Regions from separate parts of the Aneurinibacillus uraniidurans genome, predicted to be linked through region 3. Evidence: predicted binding sites of a transcription regulator. Region 3 holds the regulator's gene; each other region holds the start of a gene.

Region 1 (7,140 bases), 520 kb from region 3:
AACGAGCACCGACTCCAGTCGGCTCCAGGCTTTGAAGAACCCAGATCATTTCCTCTACCTTTTCCGGCTCTGTTCCAAGAAGTTCTGCAGCCTCCATTTCAGAAATAATCAAGTAACCGTTTTCATTTACGTTACCAATAAGGAAATGAAGGATACGACGCTCAAGTGCGGTCAGATTGCGCAGCATAGACACCTGCTCCATCAGATGGCGTTCAAGTGTAATGGCTTCTCCCGAGATGAAATTAAACGGATCATAATCCGAGTTACCAGCTCCGCCTCGTGTATAGTACGTGTCATCTCCGGTTGCATTTGCCCGCATATATTCGCGCCAATCAATGTCTGTTGTGGTGTCTTTAGCCGCAGGGGTTGGCATCTCCTGCGGACGATCAATATCAAGTACCGGATTCTCATTTGCCTGTTGTTGTAAAAAGTCAACCAAGTCCACTGCCGAGTATTGGAGAATGGTTATTGCCTGCCGCAACTCAGGTGTCATTACAAGCTTTAATGTCTGCTGCTGATACAAACCGAATCCCATTTGCATCGGGCATCACCTTCTTTCCACAAAGCTATCCTGTTTTTGTCTCTATCTCTCTCTTTTTTTATCCCACACGTAGCAGGTTTGACTAAAATCTTGTAGTCCCCTGCTCTTTTGTTCTATTTTTTATATTATACAACAATTCTCATTAGTTTCTATAGCAAAAATCTTGCCAAGAGAAGGGAAATGCTTTTTGAATTGGATCGGGTAACCCCGCAGCCCATTAAAACAAGCTTTTTCGAGCACAGGCACGGTCACACTCCATATTTGTACAGTTCATCATTTGTTCGAGTGTACATTCGAGATGATGTACGGAGCGCTTGGCGAATACGATGGGAACGTTTCGCTTTTTCGCATCTGCTTTGACCCGCTTTGCCAGATTGTGATTAATGAAATCGGTAAATACAATAACCCCCTTGACCATCTGTGGCAGTTCATAAGCCTGATCCTTCTTCTTACGGCCCGACACATGGATCAGTTTACCGTCCAGTTTCTCTTCTAACATATGTATGATATTGCCCAATCGATCCGCACCAATGACTACGTATGACATCTGTTTTTCCTCCCTGACCTTATATGCTATTATTTGTATCTTACTATAATTGATAAAGATTATCAATTTCGTTTATTATTTTCAACAAGAATTTTGCAGAAACATGGTACAATGAATAACGCAACAATTTATATGGAGGGATCTTGTGACAATGATGCACAAAAAATGGATCGGGAGTATGAGTGCTTTGCTTCTCGCAAGCTATATGCTTGCAGGCTGTTCATCTACTACAACAGAACCGAACAAACCACCAGCAAAACCAGCGCCAGCGCAGGCAGACACAACATCTAAATCACCTGCTGCCGCTTCAACACCCGATGCTCCACAGACTAAACAATCAACACTTACACTTGAAGGTTCAGCACAGCCCATAACACTAAAACGATATGACGCACATACTTCTCTTCCGTTCCGCACGTACTATCCGCAAGATATGATTGCGGAGAAAAAGGGAGACGGAGTCCAATTCACGGCGAATTTTGATAATAAGCGTAATGATGACATGTTTATCAAAGTTGAATTTCCACCTAATCTTTCTTCTGAGCAAGCAGCCGTGACCTGGGTAAAGAAAAATAAAGAGGTAACTAACGAAGCAGCTGAAAAAAACTATACTTGGACCAAAAAAGAATTTAACATCGACAGCATCAAAAACGGAGCACCGTATGGCGGTAGTGCATTGATTGGTGAACACAATGGCAAATATTTCATCGTCACCACCTACATGCCTGTAGAAGCAGCTGAAGGAATTGGCGTTCGAGCCGATAAAATTTTGGACGAGTGGGTTTGGGCAGATAACCAGAAACCACTGATTCAAAAATAAAAAAACGAGTGCAGGTCTTCTCACAGAGAGAAGCCGCACTCGTTTTTTATACTAAATGTTTCGTAAAGAACTCCGTAGTCACTTCAAGGGCTTCCTGCAATTCCTTCGTATCCCCTTGATATGGATGAACGGTATTAAAAGTATGGCCTGCGCCTTCTACCCAATGCAGCGCAGCATCTTGTGCTCGCTCCGCAATGACTGGCGCTCCCTTTACAAGGCGGGCAAAATCGTCTCGTCCCTGCACAATCAGAAGAGGGGTAGCAAGCTCGGCAGCACGCGCCGGAATATCATAAGCAGCCGCATTCTGGTCAATATCATCGAGCACAACCTTTTCAATCGGCATGTTCTGCTTCGTGCGGCCATTCATAATATAACCCGTCCCCCCCTCCTCGATCTGGCGGCGTACATCTGCTCCGAACACATCTACATGTGAAATCCCATTCCAGGTGACAAGCGCAGCCATCTGACCTGGATGCGAGGCCGCATACAGAATGGTATCCCCTCCACCTTTGCTATGCCCCATAAGCCCAATACGCTCCGTATCCATATACGAAGCAAGCGGCAATTCCTTCGCCTTGATCGCGGCGATCAAAAAAGCAAGATCATCAAGTTCCTGCCGATATGTGTTGCGTCCAAACTTTTCTAATTCACCGAATGTTTCTGGGTCATCTCCAACACCATTGCCCGAGAAGTTAAAGGTTATCGCGACAAATCCATGCGCTGCGAGATGCTCCCCAATGCGCGGAAACATCCCCCAATCCTTGAATCCTTTAAATCCATGGCAGATCACAACAACAGGGTATATTCCTGCCCGATCAGCTTCACTCGCAACAAATACATCACCGCGAATGCTCAGCTCTTCTGTCCGCCACAATTGAAATGATTGCTTCAATATTTGCTTCCTCCTCGCTCATTTGCACAGTTATGCGAAGTAATCTGGCACGATATTGGAAGAAAAATTCGGAGGTGTCAGCGGTATCTCTTTACACGCCTGCACGTGGCGATTATATACGATCATTTGTCTCCCCATGTCTACCATTTCAAACACAAACGCCCGCTCTTTTAGTGTATAAAGAATGCGACCGATGGCGCACACTGTTTCTCCATCCAAATCGTTATACGTTAATTCTATCATTTTTCCGATATATTCATCATACTGCCTCATGTTTATACGCCCCTTTCGCTGTTCCATAACGATATCTATATTCGTCTTGCTGTTAATTATACATATTTTTTTAGATTATTCTGTACTTTCGACAAAGGTTCTCCTAATCTTCAATAAGTCGACAGACGTTTATCAGGATTAAAAAATGAAAAAAAAGCATATAACTAGTATGGTATAGTACGTGTTTTCATTTGACCTTTTTTGACCATCGTTGTACTATATACATATATACGAGAGGAGGAAGTATCAGTGAATTTGATTCCTACAGTTATCGAACAAACCAATCGTGGCGAACGCGCCTACGACATCTACTCCCGCCTTTTAAAAGACCGGATTATCTTCCTGGGTACAGGTATTAATGACCAGGTTGCCAATAGCGTGGTGGCGCAGCTTCTGTTCCTTACCGCAGAGGATCCGGATAAAGATATTAGCCTATACATCAATAGTCCAGGTGGCTCCATTACGGCAGGGATGGCGATTTATGATACAATGCAATTCATCAAACCGGACGTATCTACGATTTGCGTAGGGATGGCAGCTTCCATGGGTGCTTTCTTACTGACAGCAGGTGCGCCAGGCAAACGCTATGCGCTCCCAAACAGTGAAGTCATGATTCACCAGCCGCTCGGTGGGGCACAAGGTCAAGCATCTGACATTCAGATTGCTGCTACTCGCATTCTTAAAATGCGCGACAGCCTAAATCGCATCATTGCGGATCGTTCCGGCCAGCCGCTTGAACGAGTAGAGAAAGATACAGATCGCGACTACTTCATGAGTGCACAAGAAGCGAAAGAATACGGTCTTGTTGATAAAGTCATTGAAAGTCTCGACAAAAAGTAATACTCATCAAAAAAACCGGTAGCACATATGTGCATACCGGTTTTTTTGATTTCTATATGATGTGTACACCCTATTCTTCCTTCTGTACCATCTGCGTAAGATTCTTCACAGCCTCTTCCGCATCTGAACCATCCGCACTGATAATAATGTCCGTTCCCGTGCTGACAGCTAGGCTCATTACACCCATAATACTCTTCGCATTTACTTTCTTGTTGTCTTTTTCAATAAAGACTTCTGCCGCATAGCGGTTTGCTTCCTGAACGAAAAAGGCCGCCGGACGAGCTTGCAGTCCTGTTTTTAATTTTACTGTAACGCTTTCCTGCGCGTGCATGATACGCCTCCTACCCTAACTAGGCTAAAGTTTTTTTCAATTATACCATGATTATACGTATTATTCTTGCGATTTTACCTCATTAGCGCGTAATTTCGAGGCGATTTCGTTAATTTTTCGCAAACGATGGTTAATTCCCGACTTGCTAACCTTGCCGCTCGGCACCATCTCTCCCAGTTCAGCCAGATTCATGTCGCGGTGCTGAAGGCGAAGCTCTGCTACTTCCCGCAGTCGATCCGGCAAATTAGCAAGCCCCATATGGCGGTCAATCAGCATAATATTCTCGATCTGCTGCATAGCAGCCGCCACTGTTTTGTTCAGATTCGCCATGTCACAATTGTTCAGACGATTGGCCGAGTTTTTCATTTCTTTGACGATACGGACATCTTCGAAAAAAAACAGCGCCTGGTGAGCTTCAATGATCCGCAGGAATTCTGCAATTTTTTCGCCTTCTTTAATATACATAATGTGCCCTTTTTTGCGCTCGATACAACGGGCATTCAAATCAAAATAGTTTGCCAGCTCCACCAGCTTCTCGCAGTGCTCCTGGTGAGACGAGAAAACCTCCAGGTGATAGCTCGATGCCTCCGGGTGATTCACGGACCCACCTGCTAAGAATGCGCCCCGCAAATACGCACGTTTGCAGCATTCGTTAACAATAATGCTCGCTGATATTCCATAATAAAAGGTTCCTTCGATCATGATACCAAGATCTTCTAAAATCTCCCGCGCCTGCTGCGGAATGCGCACAATGTACACATTGTTCTTTTTCAAACGCATTTTTCTGCGTACAAGGAGCTCCGCGTTAATCTGGAAAATTGTTTTGACAAGCGAATAAATGCGCCGCGCAATCGCCGCATTCTCCGTCATTACATCAAGTACAAACCGCTTTCCGCCAAATTGAAGCGAACCATTCATTCGAATCAGTGCGGTCAGCTCTGCCTTATCGCAGCAGCCTGATGTCTTAAGCTGGGTCAGTTCTTTTTTTGTCTGCGCAGCAAACGACATACAATCACCTCATACTTTGGCGCCAAGTAACCCGAGGATAATCTGACTGAGCCTAGCGGCATCATGACGCAAAGCAGCATTATCATACACAAGCAGGTTATCGGCAATAATATGATACCCTACCGCCTGCTCAGCTTTATATACGACAGGCTGAGCTCCTTTTTCAGCGTACAGGGCTTTAATTTCATCAGGGATATATCCATTATTCACAATGACATATTGAAAAAGCGAGTCACCCACATGATCCGAGATGGCTCGCACATGATCTTCCATCGTGTAACCGTCTGTTTCTCCAGGTTGCGTCATTACATTACAAATATACGCCTTTACAGCCCGGCTCTCGCGAATCGCCTCTACAATGCCTGGAACGAGTAAATTTGGCAGCACACTTGTATATAAGCTGCCCGGACCAAGTAAAATGGCATCTGCTTCCCGAAGTGCGGTAACCGCATCGTCAAGCGCTTTCACATTTTTCTGGTCAATAAATACACGCTTAATTCGTTTGCCTGACTTTGGAATGATGGACTCCCCTGACACAATCGTGCCATCTTCCATCTCTGCATGTAACACAATCGAGTGCCTAGCAGCAGGTAGCACACGACCGCGCACAGCGAGAACGTGACTTAATTGTTCAATGGCCTGCACAAAGTCTCCATCACTAATTTCGGTCAGGCCAGCAAGAAGCAGATTGCCAAGGGAATGTCCGGCAATGCCGGTCCCATTCACAAAGCGATGCTGTAACAACTTTTCAAGCAACGGTTCTGTATCTGCAAGCGCCACAAGCACGTTGCGGATGTCACCTGGAGGCGGCATTTGCAACTCACACCGAAGCCTACCTGAGCTTCCCCCATCATCCGCTACGGTCACAATAGCTGTAATATCAATCGGCTGCTTTTTCAAACCCCGAAGCAGGACCGAAAGCCCCGTTCCTCCCCCAATTACTACCACACGGGGTTTATACGACGTCGTATTCATTCTACACCTCTATGTGAGACCCCTCTCCATTTCCCGATGCGTTACACGAACATTATACTCATCCTCATATCGTGCTGCCAAATATTCTGTAATCGCCACTGATCGGTGCTTACCACCGGTGCATCCAATTCCAATTACCAGCTGGCTTTTGCCTTCTTGCTGGTAATGTGGAAGTGTAAAGTCAAGAAGGTCCGTCAATTTTTGTAAAAACTCTTGTGTTACATCCCATTTAAACACATACTCCGATACTTCTGCATCTTTACCCGTTTTAGGGCGCAGTGTATCTACATAATGTGGGTTCGGCAAAAATCGAACATCAAATACAAGGTCAGCATCAATCGGAACACCATATTTAAAGCCGAATGACTGAATGTTAACGGTGAGACTTTGCGTCATCTGGCCAAATATCCCACTAATTTTTTCCTTTAATGATACAGGTTTTAAATGCGTTGTATCAATAATTAAATTTGCCAGACCTTTGAACTCTTCAAGCAGCTTCCGTTCCGCCCGAATTCCCTCAAGCGGTAACCCATGTTGCGCGAGTGGATGATTCCGGCGTGTTTCTTTATAACGCTGTACCAATGTCTCATCGCTCGCATCTAAAAAGATGATTTGATATGAAATATTCTCCATATCATGAATGCGTTCTAATGATTCGGAAAGTGAATCAAAAAACTCACGTCCCCTAAGGTCAATCACAAGCGCGACTTTCTCAATACGCCCTCCTGACTGGTCAATCAACTCCGCAAACTTCGGAATCAATACCGGTGGAAGGTTATCGACGCAGAAAAATCCTAAGTCCTCAAGTTTCTGTACGGCAACCGTTTTTCCCGCTCCAGACATCCCTGTAATAATTAATAAATTGATCTCATTTATTTGCTTTTCTTTCATTGTATTCACTTCCCGTACAAAA
Region 2 (7,140 bases), 1.6 Mb from region 3:
TGTCGCTGTTCCGTCTGAATATACGATCAGCAAGATGAAGGAAGAGAATCTCCTTCTGCCGATTGATCATGCTAAAATTCCGAACTTGAAAAACATTAACCCGCGCTTTCTTAATTTATCGTTCGATCCAAATAATACATACTCCGTCCCCTACTTCTGGGGAACGGTTGGGATTGTATACAACCCTGAAATGCTCGGGGGTAAAAAGATTACGAAGTGGAATGACTTGTGGAGCCCGGATTTACGCAATCAGATTTTACTCGTAGACGGTGCGCGTGAAGTGATGGGCATGGGGCTGAACAGTCTGCACTACTCGTTAAATGATACGAATGAAGCGCATCTTCAGGAAGCAAAGCAAAAGCTGACGACTCTAATGCCGAACGTAAAAGCTATTGTCGGGGATGAAATTAAAATGCTGCTTGCCAATGAAGAAGCTGCTGTCGGTGTGGTCTGGTCGGGAGATGCAAGTGAAATTATGGGCCAGAACGAAAAGCTTGATTATGTTGTACCGGAGGAAGGCTCAAACTTATGGTTTGATAACATGGTCATTCCGAAAACAGCTAAAAACATCGAAGGTGCTCATAAATTTATTAACTTCATGCTCGATCCGAAGCATGCCGCACAAAATGCTGAATATGTAGGCTACTCGACACCGAATGAAAAAGCGTTGGCCTTCTTACCAAAAGATATCGCAGAAGATGAACGATTTTACCCAAGTCCAGACGTAACAGGAAAACTTGAAGTATATGAAAACCTTGGCAAGCGTATGCTCGCCCATTATAATGAACTGTTCCTGGAGTTCAAAATGCATACAAAATAAGTAAAAGCCTGACGAATCTATCAGATTTCGTCAGGCTTTTTTGGTCATATACTCTTTATCGAATATCGTTTTTATCTAAATATTTCAAGAGAAAATGGACAAGATACGCTACGATCCCGAATGAAAGCACAAGATAAATCGCTACCTTTAACAAGTTGCCAGATCACTCCTATAATAAAAAATCATGTTTGTTCCGCTTATTCTTTTCCAACATTTTAATATGGGCTTGTTTATCTCGCAAGCCTTTTGACAGAATGCTTGCAACGTTTAAACATGATTTCTTAGGCATGATCCCCGGATTTATGATTTTTTTACAGCTTTGCATTCATGATCTTCTACGATAATCTCGATCTGCTTCACGTCGCCTTCTTCAATCAACAGGTCAGCAATACGGTCTTCAATCTCCTGCTGGATGACCCGACGCAATGGACGAGCGCCAAAGGCAGGGTGATAGCCGCGATCTGCCAGCATCTCTTTCACCTCTGCTGTAACTGTGACAGCAATCCCCTGTTCGTACAATTCACTCAGGCTATCAGCAAGCATTACGTCGACAATTTGTACGAGATCTTGTTTTGCCAACTGATTAAACGAGATCACGGCATCAAAACGATTCAGGAATTCTGGTTTAAAGTAAGCTGTAAGCGAATCAGTAACGGTTGCAGGCTCCACCTTGCTTTCAGCCTCAAATCCGACTGTGATTTTCCGCTCCGCTACTCCTGCGTTGCTCGTCGCAATTACGACCGTATCTTTAAAGTTCACTGTGCGGCCCTGGCTGTCTGTCAGACGTCCGTCTTCGAGAATTTGCAGGAACATGTTCAACACATCCGGATGCGCTTTTTCAATCTCATCCAGCAGAATAATGCTGTATGGATTGCGGCGTACGCGTTCAGTCAGCTGGCCCGCTTCTTCATGGCCGACATAGCCTGGTGGTGAGCCGATCAGTTTAGAGACAGAATGTTTCTCCATGTATTCACTCATATCAAGGCGAATCATTGATTCTTTCGTGCCAAATAGCTCCTCGGCAAGCACACGGGTCAGCTCGGTTTTACCGACACCAGTCGGACCGACAAACAGGAACGAAGCAATTGGTCGATTTTTCGGCTTCAGTCCGGTGCGGCTGCGACGGATCGCTTTTGTTACCTGCTTAACGGCATCTGGCTGACCAATTACTCGTGCTGCAAGCTGTGCTTCCAGGTTCTGCATTTTTGTCTGTTCTGCGCTTTGCAATTTTCTAACCGGGATCCCCGTTTTTCGTTCAATAATGTCTTGAATATCTTCTACGGTTACATCCGTGCGTGCCACCTCGCCTTTATGACGATCAAGCTGTTCGAGAATGTGCATTTCTTCATCGCGAAGTTTGGCAGCACGTTCATATTCCTCTTTCACAGTAGCCGCTTGTTTCTCCTCGACAATCTCACGTAACCGTGCATGCTGCGCTTCTGTGTCATGCCCGGCTGTGCGCAAGTTCACTTTGGAACCTGCTTCATCAAGCAGGTCAATCGCTTTATCTGGCAGGAAACGATCCTGGATGTAACGATGTGACAGCTCAACGCAGGCACGAATCACTTCATCCGAATACGCCACTTCATGATACGCTTCGTATTTCGGACGCAGACCTTGCAGAATTTTGATCGCTTCTGGGACAGTTGGTTCTTTGACCATGACCGGCTGGAAGCGACGTTCGAGGGCAGCGTCTTTTTCAATCTGACGGTATTCTTTCAGTGTCGTTGCTCCGATTACTTGCAGCTCGCCCCTTGCAAGCGCTGGTTTCAGAATGTTGCCTGCATCCATTGAGCCTTCTGCTGAACCAGCACCGACGAGTAGATGAATTTCGTCAATGAACAAAATGACATTTTTACGTGCCTGTAGTTCGGTAATAATTTGCTTCATTTTTTCCTCGAATTGTCCTCGGATGCCCGTGCCTGCGACAAGTGAAGCGACATCGAGTGTATACACAACTTTATTGCGAAGTTTGGTTGGAACGTCTCCGTCAGAAATTCTGACAGCTAATCCTTCAGCGATCGCGGTCTTTCCGACGCCTGGTTCACCGAGTAAGACCGGATTGTTTTTCGTGCGACGGTTTAAAATTTCAATAATGCGCTCAATCTCATGATCGCGGCCAATTACCGGATCAATCAACCCGGCTTTTGCTGCTTCGCTCAAATTGCGTCCTGCGCTATCAAGAATGCCACCTTGCTGCGGTACAGCCATTGGTGAATGTTCAGCTCCCATCCCTTCGTTGGCAGGCGGCATTGAGAATCCTTTAAAAAGTGCATCCATGCCCGAGAAATTCGGGAATGACCCAGCTCCTGCTGGCATGCCCATTTTATTTGCAAATGTTGTATAGCAGTCACGGCAGAGATGCACCTTCTGCGTGTGATTTTGACGCTGCATCGTAACAAATACATGCGCCTGTTTTTGATTGCAGTTTTGACAAAGCATATGTCTGCCTCCTTTATTGTATCTGTTTTATCTGACATTGACTTTCTTTGACCTTATAGTTTGATTATATACTGACCTTTCCTGACTTTCAAGAGGTGCTGCAAAAATTGTTTATAATGAAAAACGGAGTTAGCTCCATCGTAGATACGATGTATAAGCCAACTCCGCTGCAAGTTTAAAAACGTTTTACGATCTGGAACAGAATTGTCGTAACAATAAGTGCCCCAACGGCTACAATCACAAACGTCATATATGTCCCTTCTTCCTGATAATGCTGTATTCTGCTCTTATCTTACCATATAAACATTTTATATGTTAGATTCACAGTGTAAACCGTGCCAATCCTGACAAACATATGGTTTTTCTTGCAATCAATCATATATTATCTTACTATTCTATATAATAATGAGAGAATTGGTGAGGAGGAAAGCACTTTTGAATAGGTTCAGCAAGCGATCGGTTCATTATGGTTGGATCATTCTTATCCTAATGACGCTTACCATCCTGGCAAGCATGGGGCTCGGACGCTTTTCTTTTGGTATTATGATTCCATTTATTCGCAATGATATGCAATTGTCTTACGCTTTAGTTGGCTATTTAACCACTGCACTTTTCTCTGGCTATCTTGTTGGCTCACTACTGGCGGGATCGTTTATTCATCGTTATCAGCATCGCCGGACGATTGTTTGCGGATTGTTCATCTTTTCCTCTGTACTATTTATTTTTTCACGTATAACCAGCTTTGCCGCGATGATTGTACTTGTGTTTCTACTCGGCTTCCTCATTGGTATCCTGAACATTTCAGCGCTTGGTCTTTTATTTAACTGGTTTGCAGACCGTAAAAAAGGGATGGCCCTTGGCATTGCTAATGCCGGTGGCGGTGGCGGCATGGTATTTAGCGGGATGTTTGTCCCGTATATGGTAAGCTACTCGCAGGCAGACAACGGGTGGCGGAACGCAACCTTGTTGTTTTTCGGCTTTTCGGCTGCCATCTGGCTCTTCTGTATGTTGTTTTTACGGAATAATCCTACTGAAGTGAAGCTGAGCAAAATCGGGGCAACAGATCCTTGCATACATACGGAGTCAAGTACGCCAGAACATAGCGGCGAACAGGAGGAGACTACCTTCCGCGCTTTGTTTCGCAATCCTGTATTTATGATGCTTGGGGGCAGCTATTTTTTATGGGGATTTAGCTATTTGATCTTTACTACTTTTCTAGTGGATTATTTAATGGAAGGGCTGAATTATTCCAAAATAGAAGCAGGCGGATTATTCTCCCTTGCTGGCATCTCTAGCATTGTAAGCGGATTCATTTGTGGTGCCTTATCCGATCGATTCGGGCGAGTGCGAGTTCTGACCTGGATATACAGTGTACAAAGTACGCTACTTCTACTTCTCCTACTCCCCCATCCAGTTACAATAACAGGATCTATATTTTTGTATGCGCTTACGTTATGGGGTGTTCCGACCTTAATGATGGCAAGTGTAGGCGACTTTCTCCCACCACGGGCTGTCCCGACCGGAATGGGGTTTCTGACTTTGTTTTTCAGCATCGGGCAGGCACTTTCTCCGCTTTGCACTGGCTGGGTCGTATCTGTTACCCATTCCTATACGACCTCCTTCTTCATCTCAGCTATTTGCTGCGCAGTCGGTGCATTATTGTTGATGGGGTTGGCGCGAAAACAGTACCTTGTAGCCAAAAATGATGCTCTATCTGTTTCTAAATCACTTTAAAACTCATGCAAAAAGGGGAAGCTAATTTGAAACGAATAGTTCCAATCATGTTATCGAGTGTTTTTTTACTAACAACTGGGTGTACTCCAGTTAATAAAACGAATGACAAAGAGATAAAAAGCGAAACTAAAGACAGTCAAAAGAAAAGCGATAAAAACAGTTCAGTAAATACCTCTGTCGATCGAAAACATGATTTTACCTATCTTGAACAATTACCAAAAGATAAACTAGAGACGTACAACCAATTTCTAGAGGATGGTAATCTCGATCATTTAACAGATTTCACACCAGAACAGATTGTCTTACTCTATATGAACTTAGTATTGAAACATGAAACTGATAAAATATATGCGCTAACTTACAATAATGGTCAACTTCCTTCTCTTGATAGATTCAAAGATGAATACGACCATTACTTATCTGAATATTTAAACGAAGATTATTTAGCATATCGATTTTATGACTCCATTTCAGTAGATGAGGAAACAAGAAAAAAGGACAGCCTTGTGGTCCAAATTAAAATTACGTATGGGACTACAACACGGGTTGTAAATTACGGATTAAAAAGGGAACAAAATGTTTGGAAACTGGACTTATACCATTTAGTAAAAGACTCAAAGAAAAGGGCAAAAAAATGTGAAGAAGCAGGAAGCTGATTGGTCGCTCCCTGCTTTTTCCCACTTGTATTCATCTGTTTCTAAGTTGTTTTCAATTATGAATGGTTTACAATTCGAACCGTAACAAGCTTACTTCCTACTTTTACTTGTTCCCCTGTCACTAGCTCATTACATACACGTAACGAATTCATAAGCAGGTTTTCCTGCAAGAGACTCTCGTAGCGTACCACGACTTGCTTCATTTCCTCATCCATGCTCATCTCGATATCAATCCGTAAGTTAACCGGTAACTGTAATTTCTTGCGGTATTCTTGAATCGCACGAAGTAATTCACGAACCAGTCCTTCCTGAACAAGTTCTTCTGTTAGCATCGTATCAAGAATAACGGTATATGGTCCGCTTGATGCGACAGCAAATCCTTTGTGTGGAACTTTTTCAATCTGTACATCTTCTGCGGTGATTGTAAGTGTCGTACCAGCAGGCGTTTGAAAATTAGCTTCTCCCCTATCCACAAACGATTTAGCTTGTGTATTCGTTAGACTTTGCAGCCACTGATTCACCTGATTGGTCTCCGCTCCAAACTTCGGACCTGCTTTTTTGAAATCCAATTTTAGCTTATACGACACGAAGTTCTCATCGTTTTGGATAACATGAAATGCTTTTACGTTTAATTCTTCTTTTATAATGTCACCATAAGCATCCCACTGAATGTCCTGGTTGTGCGTTACGATTAGTGACAGACTCGCTAATGGCTGCTTAACTTTTAAGGAAGCGGTATTTCGGATACTGCGCCCGACTTCCACAACCTGCAATACCGCATTCATCTCTTCTTCAAGCTTCGCATTAATTTTTGCTTCATTATAATCCGGATAGTCAGTTAGATGAACACTTCCGCCTTCGAGATTGGTATACATATCTTCAGCTATGAAAGGTGTAAAAGGCGCTAACAACTGACTTGTTTTTACGAGTACCTCATGCAACGTTGCATACGCCGCCGCTTTTTCCTCGCTCATCCCTTGCGACCAGAAACGGTCCCGTGAACGACGAACATACCAGTTACTCAGCTCCTCTACGAATGTGGCGATTTCCCGTGCTGCACTCGTAAATTGATAATCCTCCAGGCTTTCTCTAACTCGTTTGATCGTGCTGTGTAAACGGGACAAAATCCATTCATCCAGTTTAGTCCGAGCTTGCTTATATTTCTTATCTGGTTGATACTCGTCTAGGTTTGCATATAACACATAAAACCCGTATACATTTACAATCGTATCAATGACTTTGGACTTTGCTTCCTGTACGACGCGTTCAGAAAACCGTTTCGGATTCCACGGTGCGCTATCTGCTAGCAGCGCCCACCGTAATGCGTCTGCGCCAAACTTCCGGATTAAGTCAGCTGGTTCCAAGGCATTTCCTTTACTCTTGGACATTTTCTGGCCGTTCTCATCTAATATGTGACCAAGTGATAGCACACGCTTATACGGCGCTTTTCCGGTAAAGAGTGTAGATACAGCCAGCAGGCTATAAAAC
Region 3 (7,140 bases):
TCTGCTCGCAGTTTGATTTGCTTAGCTGACTCCTCACCAGAGATATACAACACCGTGTGACCATTACTCGCTAGCTCTTGTGACGTCTGTAGAAGAAGCGTTGATTTGCCGATTCCAGGGTCCCCTCCTACAAGCACAAGTGATCCCGGTACAACACCGCCCCCCAATACCCGGTTTAATTCACTCATATTTGTATCCAGGCGTGGTTCGTCCTCCCCAACAATCGTCGTAATGGAGGCCATTTTAGATGAACCAGCGGCAAGTCCGCCATGGCGAGCACCCGCTGTTCCTGCTTTCGGTTTTTCTATAATTTCTTCTACCAGTGTGTTCCAACTAGCACAGCCCGGACATTTTCCCATCCATTTAGGCGATTCATATCCGCACTCTTGACATACATATTTCGATTTATATTTAGCCATTCCCGTTTCTCTTCTTTCTACTTCATAAATTCTCCTTCTCCATTGTGCAAAAAAAGCCCTCCCGAGTAAAGCATCGCTTTCCCAGGAGAGCCTGATTGTTTCTCTAATCTCTAGTTCGACACCGATTCCCCAGCTTCCTGTGTGGTGAAGGTCAAGTCATTATCCTTCACATCAATCTTCACAACACTACCTTTCTGAATGTTGCCCGTAAGCAATTCTTCCGAGAGTCGGTCTTCAATATGGCGCTGAATCGCCCGACGAAGCGGACGTGCACCAAAGGCCGGATCAAACCCTGCTTTTGCAAGAAAACTCTTCGCCTCATCTGTCAGAACAAAGTCAATATCCTGCTCTTTCAATCGCTTGCGAAGCGCTTCTGTCATCAGCAGCGCAATCTCTGTGATGTGTGTTTCTTCTAGTGAGTGGAACACGATCAGCTCATCAATCCGGTTAATAAACTCTGGACGGAAACTACGCTTCAACTCACTAAGAACACGATCTTTCATATCATCATAGTTTTTCGAACTGTTCGGCGTCGTAAAGCCAAGTGAAGAGTTCTTCTTAATCATATCGGCTCCGACGTTCGATGTCATAATAATGACTGTATTGCGGAAGTCAACCGTGCGTCCTTTCGAATCAGTTAAACGGCCATCTTCCAGTACTTGAAGCAAAATATTGAACACTTCTGGATGCGCTTTTTCGATCTCGTCAAGCAACACAACCGAATATGGCTTGCGACGAACTTTTTCTGTCAGCTGTCCGCCCTCGTCAAAACCGACATATCCTGGAGGTGCACCTACGAGGCGAGAGGTAGAATGCTTCTCCATGTACTCGGACATATCAATACGGATAATCGCATCTTCTGCTCCAAACAGCGCTTCTGCTAGCGCACGAGCAAGTTCGGTCTTCCCAACACCTGTCGGTCCGAGGAAAATAAAGGAACCAATCGGACGCTTCGGATCTTTCAGGCCCGCACGAGCACGGCGGATCGCACGAGAGATTGATTTCACCGCATCTTCCTGACCAATTACACGCTCATGCAGGATCTCTTCCATTTTGAGAAGGCGTTCGGTTTCTTCTTCTTTCAGCTTCACAACCGGGATACCCGTCCAGCTCGCTACGACAGATGCGATATCTTCCGGCGTTACTTCCGAATCAGTCTGGCCCTGTTTCTCCTGCCATTCGTTCTTCGTACGATCTAATTCTTCACGAAGTTTCTGCTCTTTATCACGCATGGAAGCCGCTTTTTCGAATTCCTGACTTTGAACAGCCGCGTCTTTTTCCTTGCGAACTTCTTCAAGCTTTTGCTCAAGCTCTTTGAGATTCGGCGGAATGGTGTACGACTGCAAGCGAACTTTAGATGCCGCTTCATCAATTAAGTCAATCGCTTTATCCGGCAAGAATCGATCCGAGATGTAGCGATCTGACAAATGTACTGCCTGGCTGATCGCTTCATCTGTAATTTTTACACGGTGATGCGCTTCATAACGATCACGCAGCCCGAACAAAATCTGGACTGCTTCTTCCGGCGATGGCTCATTTACTTGAATCGGCTGGAAACGGCGCTCAAGTGCTGCGTCTTTCTCGATATATTTTCGGTATTCATCAAGTGTAGTGGCACCGATGCACTGCAGCTCTCCACGAGCAAGTGATGGTTTCAAAATGTTAGAGGCATCAATCGCCCCTTCAGCTCCACCTGCTCCAATCAGTGTGTGCAGCTCATCGATAAACAGGATGATATTACCCGCCTGACGGATTTCATCCATGATTTTTTTGAGACGGTCTTCAAACTCCCCGCGATATTTTGTACCGGCAACAACCGTTCCCATATCAAGCGTCATGACACGCTTGTTACGGAGCGTTTCGGGAATTTCATTGTTAATAATACGCTGTGCCAAACCTTCGGCAACGGCTGTTTTCCCAACACCCGGCTCCCCGATCAGAACCGGATTGTTCTTCGTACGACGGCTTAGCACTTGAATCACGCGCTCGATTTCTTTGGCTCGACCGATTACCGGATCAAGTCCGCCATCGCGAGCAACTGCTGTCAGGTCACGCGCCAGGCCATCAAGCGTCGGTGTATTTACAGCCGCATTGCTTGATGCCTGCTGATGCGAAGACATCGCTTCACTGCTTCCTAGCAGTTGAAGAACCTGCTGGCGCGCCTTGTTCAGGCTCACTCCAAGGTTGTTCAGCACACGGGCTGCCACACCTTCTCCTTCACGAATCAGGCCAAGCAAAATATGCTCAGTTCCTACATACGTGTGGCCTAGCTTGCGTGCTTCATCCATCGAAAGCTCGATCACTTTCTTCGCACGCGGTGTGTAATTAATATTGCTCGGCTGCTCGCCGCCACGTCCAATCAAAGATTCTACCTCGCCCTGAATTTTATCCAGTCCAAGGCCAAGTGCTTGCAGTGCTTTTGCAGCAATGCCGTCTCCTTCACGAATCAAACCTAACAGAATGTGTTCAGTCCCGATGTTTTTGTGACCCAGGCGAACCGCTTCTTCTTGCGCAAGGGCAAGGACTTTTTGTGCTCTTTCTGTAAAACGACCAAACATCATACACAAACACCTCCGTATATTTCATATTATTCCATTGCAGCTTGCAAACGTTCACGTATTAAACGGGCCCGACGTTCATCCCGCGAGTCTGAGTCAAGCTGTTGGCCCGCATATTGCTGGAGAAAACCCGGCTGGACCATAATTGTCAGCTCATTCATGACCGAAAGCGGAATATTGCGGATAATCCCTAGATCAATGCCTAATCTCACATCCGAAAGCTTCTCAGATGCTTCGTCAGATTCAATAATCCGGGCATTTGTCAGGACCCCATATGAGCGGCAGAGTCGATCCTCTAAGGGAAGACGTCGATTCTGCATCAAATGCTTGCGAGCCGCACGCTCCTGTTCAATAATCTGACGGGCTACGCTGGTCAAATTCTCAATGATTTCTTCTTCAGACTGACCGAGCGTAATCTGGTTAGAAATCTGAAACAGGTTGCCGGACGCCTCACTGCCTTCTCCATACACCCCTCGTACAACTAGACCTACCTGCGCAATAGCAGATAAAATCCGGTTAATCTGGTTGGTCAGTACGAGTCCAGGCAGGTGCATCATAACCGATGCCCGAATACCGGTCCCAACGTTTGTTGGACAGCTCGTCAGGTAGCCCCGACGCTCATCAAACGCAAAGTTCACGTGCTTCTCAAATATATCGTCCACTTGGTTCGCTGCTTCCCATGCTTTCTGAAGCTGCAGACCAGAAAACAGGCATTGAATTCTAAGATGATCTTCCTCATTCACCATGATGCTGAATGCCTCATTCTCACTGAGAAGCACAGCGCCCCCGCGTGAATCAGCCATCAAACTCGGGCTAATCAGATGCTTCTCCATCAACACACGTTTCTGAAGACTAGTCAACTCATCCATTCGAATAAACTCAAACGGCCCCTGACGCTTCAAATCTTCATCTTCCATTACCTGTCTGACAGCAGCGGTAATTTGCTCGAGCTGGCTGTCAGTTGCGAGAATCGGGAACGGATATTCCTGTATATTGCGAGCCAGTCGAACACGGCTGCTAATAGCAATATCGGCATCTTCACCATTCCCATTCATCCACTCACTTACCGCATTTGTTATAAAGTTCTGGAAAGACATGCGATTTCCCTCCTACAAATGTGCGATTTGCTGCTCAAGCTCGCGTATTCGATCACGCAGCTGTGCCGCTCTTTCGAATTCTTCCTGTTCAATGCACATTCGAAGCTCGTATTTCAACTGATCCATTTCTTTTTTGAGTTTAATCGTACCCCCGGAACGTTCAGGAACCTTGCCGCTGTGACGAGTATTTCCATGCACCCGGCGAAAAAGTGGATCAAGCCGTTCAGCAAATGCTTCATAACAATCACTGCAACCAAACCTTCCACTTTTGCTGAACTGTGGATAGGTCATCCCGCATGTATCACAGCGGAGCGGCTTCTCCTGATCAGCCTGTTGGAAGGAAACCGTATTGCTTCCCGATTGGTTTAACAGACCAGAAAGTAAGTGATGAATCGAAAAATCACTCATTCCACCTGGGAACATATGACCCTTCTCCTGTGCACACACTTCACAAATATGAAGCTGCGTTTTCTCACCATTAATAATTTTGGTGAAGTGAAGGGTTGCCGGTCGTTGATGACATTCCTGACAAATCATAGACGGCGTCCTCCTGACTGTATATATATTATAGAAAAATCGCAGTAAGCATGTTTTTCAAAAGATCTGCACGTATGCAGTCTCGAAGCGATACAGGAATCGATGTTAACACACGTCCCGTAGCTGCTTTCATTAGACTCATCTCTTTAGGCGTAATAATCCGTTCTTCCATAAGTCTCACGATAATGTTGTCGCAGGCAGCTGCTGTGATGCTATCTCCAATGGTTTCGAACAAAAGCTGATAAAAGAGCTGGTTATCCAGAATCTCAACTTTACGAATCCGAATATATCCCCCACCGCCCCGCTTGCTTTCTACCATATACCCTTTCTCGACGGTGAATCGAGTACTGATCACGTAATTAATCTGGGATGGTACACACTGGAACCTGTCAGCCAGCTCACCTCGCTGGATCTCTACCGCACCATTGCTCTGCTGTAAAATCCGCTTTAAATGTTGTTCAATGATGTCGGATATGTTCCGCATGCCTGCACCTCCTTACCATTTTGTTGACTTTGACTTTCTTTGACTTTAATTATAATCATGTCGATACTAAAATGCAACAAGTCCATACCTCTGTATTCTCGACGGAAAAAACTCTTTCTATTCTTGTATTTATGCAAAAAGAAAACGCCTCACCAGCCTGAACTGGGGGCGTTCGATTTCTCTTCCTTATCCAAAGCGGCCAGAGATGTAATCTTCTGTGCGCTTATCCTGCGGATTTGTAAAAATTGTTTCGGTTTCATCGTACTCGATCATCTCACCTAAGAGAAAGAACGCCGTGCGATCAGACACACGCGCTGCCTGCTGCATGTTGTGCGTCACGATAACAATCGTGTATTTCTTTTTCAGCTCATACAGCAATTCTTCCACTTTCTGTGTTGAGATCGGATCAAGTGCGGATGTCGGTTCATCCATTAGAACGACTTCCGGCTCTACTGCTAGCGTACGTGCAATACACAGACGCTGCTGTTGACCACCAGAGAGACCCATCGCATTTTTATTCAGACGATCTTTTACTTCATCCCAGAGACCTGCTTGCGTAAGGCAACGCTCAACAATCTCATCCATCTTCTTTTTGTTGCGGAAGCCATTGATACGTAATCCTGCGGCCACATTCTCATAAATCGACATGGTCGGAAATGGGTTCGGTTTCTGGAATACCATACCGACCTGCTGACGTACGGTCACAGGATCGAGGTCAGATGCATAAATATCCTGGCCTTCTAGCAAGAGTTCTCCATCTACACGTGCGCCTTCAATTACCTCATGCATCCGATTAATCGCACGTAAGAACGTTGATTTCCCACAGCCGGACGGTCCAATAAAAGCTGTTACTTTATTTTTTTCCAGCGTCATATTGATATTTTTAATGGCGTGAAAATTCCCATACCACAAGTTCAAGTTTTTCGCTTCGATCATTGCGCTCTCCACCTCGGTTTTTTATCGCTTCCGCGTAATCACACGCGCTGTTACGTTCAACAGGATTACCATCAAGATCAGCGTCAGTGCACCTGCCCATGCTTGTGCTTGCCACTCCGCATACGGCGAGATCGCATAGTTGAAGATTAGAACAGGCATGGACGCGATCGGCTGATTCAATGAATGATTCCAGTACATATTGCCGAACGCTGTAAACAGAAGCGGTGCTGTCTCACCAGCCACACGCGCAATCGCGAGCATGACGCCGGTAATAATCCCACGCAGGGCTGTTGGCAAAATGATTTTCATAATAACACGCCACTGTGGAATCCCAAGTGCAAGACCGGCTTCTCGCATATGGTTTGGTACTAGTTTCAACATCTCTTCGGTTGTCCGGGTAACGGCTGGAATCATAATGAATGCCAGGGCCACACCACCTGCGTAAGCCGAGAACCCACCCATCATCAGGACAACAAGCCCATAAACGACAATCCCGACGACAATGGATGGAACGCCGAGCATAATATCCGTTAAGAAAGATACAAATTTCCCAAAACGATTGCGTCCATATTCAGACAGAAAGATTCCGGACATTAAACCGACTGGAATACCAATGACAGACGCAAGACCAAGCAAAATGAATGTACCGACAATACCATTGGCCATCCCACCACCAACCTCGCCTGGAGGAGCTGGTAGTTCAGTGAAGAAGTCAAAATTCAGGGCAGATATCCCTTTGACCAGCACATACCCTAAAATGCTAAACAGCGGTGTAAGCGCCAGTATCATACTAAGGATCGTCAGCCCAACCATCACTTTGCTTTTGGTCTGACGGCGGCCGAGACGAATGTTGGATTTCTCGAATCCTACGTTATTGCTGCTTTTTAATACACTCTCCATCGATTACTTTGCCTCCTGTACGCCTCGCGAAGTCGTCCACACGAGGAATTTCGCAAAAATGTTGACGAGCAGCGTAACCGCGAACAGAAGGAAGCCAATCTCAATGAGAGTAGATAAGTATAAGTTCGACGATGCTTCATTAAACTCGTTAGCGATGACGCTTGCCATTGTATAGGCAGGGTCAAATATAGAATCCGGAATTTCCGGTC

The links. Region 3 encodes CtsR, which represses protease genes until heat stress. Its sites were predicted from a motif close to ATGGTCAATAAAGGTCAAACA; they were not measured.
Region 1: clpP (ATP-dependent Clp endopeptidase proteolytic subunit ClpP) is a predicted target of CtsR. The motif match lies at 3,262-3,282, and genes of this name have one in related genera.
Region 2: PO771_RS10615 (ATP-dependent Clp protease ATP-binding subunit) is a predicted target of CtsR. The motif match lies at 3,297-3,317, and genes of this name have one in related genera.

What each region holds. Positions count from the first base shown of each region.
Region 1 covers NZ_CP116902.1:395,775-402,914, reverse strand. The annotation lists gene rpoN (RNA polymerase factor sigma-54) at 1-541, opposite strand, end outside; gene PO771_RS02000 (DUF2325 domain-containing protein) at 759-1,088, opposite strand; gene PO771_RS01995 (hypothetical protein) at 1,234-1,908, shown strand; gene PO771_RS01990 (alpha/beta hydrolase family protein) at 1,955-2,800, opposite strand; gene PO771_RS01985 (hypothetical protein) at 2,831-3,073, opposite strand; gene clpP (ATP-dependent Clp endopeptidase proteolytic subunit ClpP) at 3,323-3,913, shown strand; gene PO771_RS01975 (HPr family phosphocarrier protein) at 3,984-4,244, opposite strand; gene whiA (DNA-binding protein WhiA) at 4,305-5,252, opposite strand; gene PO771_RS01965 (gluconeogenesis factor YvcK family protein) at 5,262-6,227, opposite strand; gene rapZ (RNase adapter RapZ) at 6,237-7,118, opposite strand.
Region 2 covers NZ_CP116902.1:2,119,523-2,126,662, forward strand. The annotation lists gene PO771_RS10610 (ABC transporter substrate-binding protein) at 1-820, shown strand, start outside; gene PO771_RS10615 (ATP-dependent Clp protease ATP-binding subunit) at 1,121-3,262, opposite strand; gene PO771_RS10620 (MFS transporter) at 3,698-4,996, shown strand; gene PO771_RS10625 (hypothetical protein) at 5,023-5,652, shown strand; gene ileS (isoleucine--tRNA ligase) at 5,709-7,140, opposite strand, start outside.
Region 3 covers NZ_CP116902.1:3,724,572-3,731,711, forward strand. The annotation lists gene radA (DNA repair protein RadA) at 1-419, opposite strand, end outside; gene PO771_RS18785 (ATP-dependent Clp protease ATP-binding subunit) at 530-2,980, opposite strand; gene PO771_RS18790 (protein-arginine kinase McsB) at 3,007-4,074, opposite strand; gene PO771_RS18795 (protein-arginine kinase activator protein McsA) at 4,087-4,611, opposite strand; gene PO771_RS18800 (CtsR family transcriptional regulator) at 4,640-5,095, opposite strand; gene pstB (phosphate ABC transporter ATP-binding protein PstB) at 5,282-6,031, opposite strand; gene pstA (phosphate ABC transporter permease PstA) at 6,053-6,931, opposite strand; gene pstC (phosphate ABC transporter permease subunit PstC) at 6,935-7,140, opposite strand, start outside.